2 regions of the Bradyrhizobium sp. 87 genome follow, and region 2 is predicted to be linked to the other one. Evidence: riboswitches for the same ligand, from Rfam matches in the RefSeq annotation. Region 2 holds a riboswitch; the other holds the start of a gene.
The links. A riboswitch is a leader RNA that binds a small molecule or an ion and turns the genes downstream of it on or off. The one in region 2 is predicted to bind cobalamin.

Region 1: it holds a riboswitch for cobalamin, as region 2 does, so the genes downstream of both, metE (5-methyltetrahydropteroyltriglutamate--homocysteine S-methyltransferase) here and IVB50_RS38720 (TonB-dependent receptor) in region 2, are expected to answer to the same signal.

Annotation. Positions count from the first base shown of each region.
Region 1 covers NZ_JADPIQ010000125.1:99,127-101,518, forward strand. Annotated here, with positions in the region: gene metE (5-methyltetrahydropteroyltriglutamate--homocysteine S-methyltransferase) at 1-845, opposite strand, end outside; cobalamin riboswitch at 945-1,144, opposite strand; gene IVB50_RS30845 (hypothetical protein) at 1,517-1,678, shown strand; gene IVB50_RS30850 (hypothetical protein) at 1,951-2,217, shown strand; gene IVB50_RS30855 (4Fe-4S binding protein) at 2,239-2,392, opposite strand, start outside.
Region 2 covers NZ_JADPIQ010000148.1:52,209-54,600, reverse strand. Annotated here, with positions in the region: gene IVB50_RS38725 (histidine phosphatase family protein) at 1-529, opposite strand, end outside; cobalamin riboswitch at 602-804, shown strand; gene IVB50_RS38720 (TonB-dependent receptor) at 920-2,392, shown strand, end outside.

The sequences.
Region 1 (2,392 bases), on a different contig from region 2:
TCAGGTGCCCGAACCAGATCCACATGAAGCCCGGCAACGGGCAAGGCCATAGTTGTTTCAAGATTGTCGCCGATAGCTCCGAAATATGTGGCCAGCATTATTTTAAGGGCCGGCACAACCTTTGCGAAATGAGCATAGGCCCGGCGGACAGCCGCCCGCGATGCTTCGTCGACGTCCATCACTAGGCATGGCTCGTCCAGCTGAACCCATTCAGCACCGCGCGAGGATAGTTCGCGGAGAACATCGACATAGACTGGGAGGAGCCGATCGAGCAGCGACAGCGGATTGAATGCGGGATTTGCGCTTTTGCCGAGCTTCAGGAAAGTGACTGGGCCAACTAGGACGGGGCGCGTTTGGTAGCCGAGGCTTTTTGCCTCCTCATATTCCTCGATCGGCTTTCGAGAGGAATACTTAAAGATCTGATCCCGGTGAAATTCCGGCACCATGTAGTGGTAGTTGGTATCGAACCACTTCGTCATTTCCTGAGCGGCTACGCCAGGCCCATGCTGAGCGTGACCACCGTCCTGAGCGCCACGCGCCATGGTGAAGTAGGTCTTGAGCGACACAGGACCTTCGGTCCAGCCGTAGACGTCGGGAATGGCGCCAACCATTAGGCTGGTATCGAGCACATGGTCGTAAAACGAGAAGTCATTCGAAGGAATGACGGTCGCACCGCGGGATTTCTGCCGTGCCCAATTAGCGGCACGAAGTCCACTCCCCGCCTCGAGGAGCTCGGCTTCGCTGGAGTTTCCCGCCCAGTAGCTCTCGAGCGCGACTTTGAGTTCGCGTCGTGGGCCGATGCGTGACGTCCCCAGTGTGGCAACGGGAAGCGAAAGAAAAGACATAGCTCAGACCCCATGATTGGGGCAAAGGCCATGGCGGACGCATGCAGCGAATATCGCGTGAGCGACAGCTGCTTGGCGCACACCGGGACACCCCGCCCGTGGACGATATATTGTCGAGGCAGGTCTCCTGGCTCGCGGGTCGTCGCTGCTGTCCGGCCTTCCCGAAGCCGCATGGCTTCAGTGACTTCGTTGGACAGCGGCTCGCCGCTTACAGTTGCGGGGGCAGCGCCGGCATTGCACCGGCTTCCCTCTTAGCTCCGGATCAAACGAATCCGAAGACCACGACGGCTGGCATTAGGCGCACGAGGATCGATCCGTCAACCTACTAAGTGTCGCCGCGATATTGCCCAAGCGATTGCGAGCTGTACCAGCTAGGGCACAACGGTCTTACTCCCGGCCTGGTAAAAACGCCTAGATCTGTGGAGCCTCCGCTTGTGAATGCGTCCGTCAACACCCGCTTGGCGTACTCGGATGAGCCAACGCGAGCAGAACGAACGCGGTGGGCGCTTCGACATCTGCGTGATCGCGACAAATCCGGTCTTTTCCGTCAGCAGCTTCTCGAACTCGCCCGCGAGGACGTTTGCGATCATCCTCGGCCGGCATCCGCTTGATCACAGCGCCATGAGGCTCCTTAGGAATTGTCAAGGCCGGATTGCTCCAGGATCAAACGGATGATCAGGCCGGACTGCCTGTGTTCGGCGGACCCCGCGACGAGCCGTGAGCTCGATCGCTCCGTGGCGTTCGTCAAGATGATCTCCTTCGGTGTGCCAAGCACTTACGTGCTGAGCGACTTTGGCCGCGCCTTCGTTGTTTCCGTCGCCGCTGGCGAGTAGTGCAGCCTGGACGTTGGCCTGCGCGGCATCGCAGGAACAGTTCCGGACGTCAGGATGCACGCTGACTTGCGGAACGGGAGTAAGCGGCGAGAGCGCGGGCGGCGGGGATCCTGTTAGGACCCTAGCTCCATGCACTCGTGCATGGTGACCGTGGGCAAGCGGATGCCCAGCTTCTCGTACGTCTTCAGGATCTCCGGACCGATCTGGTCGCGCGTGGAGACCGTCTCTTCGGCTTCGAAGTGACGTAGCGTTAGATATCCTGCAAGCTGATCTTGGGATATTCGACGCCCGTCCACCTCGCCTCGGCTCGTCAGCCAACGACGATAAGCCTCAACGCGGCGACCTGGAGCATCGAGGCGGCCTTGTCATTATTCGAGACAAATTTGACGGTCTCCTCTGACAGAGCCCTTCGAGGGTTTCTCGGAGTCGATCAGCGCCTTAAGCTCATAACGATGTTGATCGACCTCGATGCGCCGCACGCGGAAGGCGGCCTCCACAAGCTCGACATCTACTCCTTCGTGCGCGAAATCGAGCGGTGAAGCCTTCTGGACGCGGGCTGCTTATGTTGTCTTAGACGGGACACAGGTGTCAGGCACCGGACAGACCACAGCGCATTGCGGCGTGTCGGAATGGCCCTCGCACTCCGTACACTTTTTTGCATCGATAACGTAAATGTCGCGCTTGAGGCTGATCGCCGCGTTGGGACACTCGAAC
Region 2 (2,392 bases):
CGAGCCGGTCAATCCTGGTCAGCGACAGCGGATCGATCACGAAGCGCAGGGCCGCTTGTGGCGTCAGGTCGAGCGCGATGCACAGCGCCGCCCGGATCGTGCCGGAATGCACGACGAGCGTTGCGGCCCCGGTGCCGATCTTCGACAAACCCAGGCGGACCCGCGCGACCTGTTCCTCAAAGCTTTCGCCGCCGGACGGCCGTCCGCGCGCCGGATCGCTCCAGAACCGTGCATAGGCCTCGCCACCGGTCGCGGCGAGTTCGTCATGCCGACGGCCGGTCCAGTCGCCAAAGTCTTGCTCGCTGAATTCGTCCAGCTGCAGCGGCTCGAGCCCCAGCGCGCGGGCCGTTTCGACGGTGCGCCGCGACGGGCTCGCATAGCTCGCGGCGTCCCGTGGCAGGCGCTGCCGCAGTGCCTCCAGCTGCGCCCGAGCGCCGAGATCGGCCGGTGCGTCGGCCGCATGGATCGTCCCCGCGACGCCATCGACGGGCGCGTGCCGTATCAGCCAGAGGAAGGTCTCGCCTCCCATGCTTATCTCCAAGGAAACTGGTCGTTGTGGCAATAACGCCGCAACTGGCACATTGACTCTGTCTGGATCGTAATCCTAGATGCTCGCGACGGTTTCCCCGAGAGGGGATGAAAAGGGAATGCGGTGCGGGGAGTTTGTCCCCAATGCCGTGGCTGCCCCCGCAACTGTAAGCGGCGAATCTTGCGTCACGAGCCACTGGGTATCTCGGTCCCGGGAAGGCGATGCAAGGTACTGACCCGCGAGCCAGGAGACCTGCCGTCAGCCGTGGTCACACGCGAAGATGTCGGTCGGGGAGTACAGACATTCGGCTTCATCGGAAGGCTGCAAGCCGGACGATGGGACCCTGGTTCGCGGTGACGTGCCACTGACGTCACTCCGAGGTCCAAGACCGTGTATTCCCTTCGTATCGTACGACCACGCCGTTTCCTACTGGCATCCGCCGCTCTCACATCTTTCGTCGCCATCGACATGCCAGCGGCCTTGGCGCAGCAGGCCCGCGAGCCACTGCCGCCCGTCGAGGTGTCGGCGCCACAATCCCGCAGGCAGTCCAGCCCGGCCGGACGGGACGCGCAGAGCTCACGCCGCGCAGCAGCGCGCCGGCCGGGGACTGCATCCGCAGTGCCCAAGCCCGTCGTGCCGACCACGGCGGCACAGACGCCGCTCAACACCAATGCCGTCGCCGAAAGCGCTTCGCGCCTCGGCCTGACCGTGCGAGAAACACCCGCGACCGTGGAGGTGATCTCGGCCGCAACCATGCGCGAGCAGGGCTACCGCACAGTCTCCGACGTCGCGCACGGAGCGGTGGGCGTCACAGCCGGCGACAATCCGGCCGAGCCTTCGGCTTTCTCCATGCGCGGCTTCACCAACAGCCAGATCAACACGCTCTACAACGGCATCAAGATCGGTCCGCAGAACATGACCTCGCGGATCATGGACACGGCCAATCTGGAGGCTGTCGAATTCCTGAAGGGTCCGGCATCACTGATGTCAGGCGAGGGCGCCGCCGGCGGCGCGATCAACTTCGTCACCAAGCAGCCGCACACCGGTCCGATCCGGAACGAGGCGGATTTCTCCTGGGACTCGCTGAACTCGTTCCGGGCGCATTACGGCTCGGGCGGCAGCACCAATGTGCAGGGGCTGGACTACCGCTTCGACGTCAGCCGTTCCTCGCTCAACGGCTTTGCCGACGACACCAACACCAAGACGCTCAATGTCTCCGGCCAGCTCAACTACCGCATCTCCGACAGCCTCAAGGTCTGGGGCGCGATCGAGTATCGGGAAGATCGCTCGAAAGCCTATTGGGGTGCGCCGCTGGTGCCGATTGCCTTCAGCGGCTCGCATGCGACGACGGGGATCGTTTCCGGCAATTACGTCTCGAACTACAACAAAACCGATCTCGGTGCCGTCACGATCGACGACCGCACCTTCAATACTAACTACAACGTCCTCGACAACAGGAACGTAGCGAAGGAGGTGTGGCTGCGCGGCGGTTTCGAGCTGAATCTGGCGCCCGACCTGACGCTGAAAAGTCAAGCCTATGCTTACGGAGCTGAGCGCACATGGTTCAACAATGAGATCGAGGCGTTCAATTCCGGGACCAACATGGTCGATCGTGAGCGCTTCTATGTCGCGCACAGCCAACGCTTGGTCGGCAACGTCACCGATTTGATCTGGGATGCGAATATCGCCGGCTTTGACAACCGTTTGGTCACGACGCTTTCCTCAAGCTACCTTGATTTCGTGAGGCCGGGCGCCGCAAATTTCCCCGGCGATTCCGTTCCGCTGGTCGATCCGCCTCGCGGCTATTACGGCCTGCTCACCATTCAGCAGCAGACCGCGCGCATCGACAATGAGGCGCTGTCG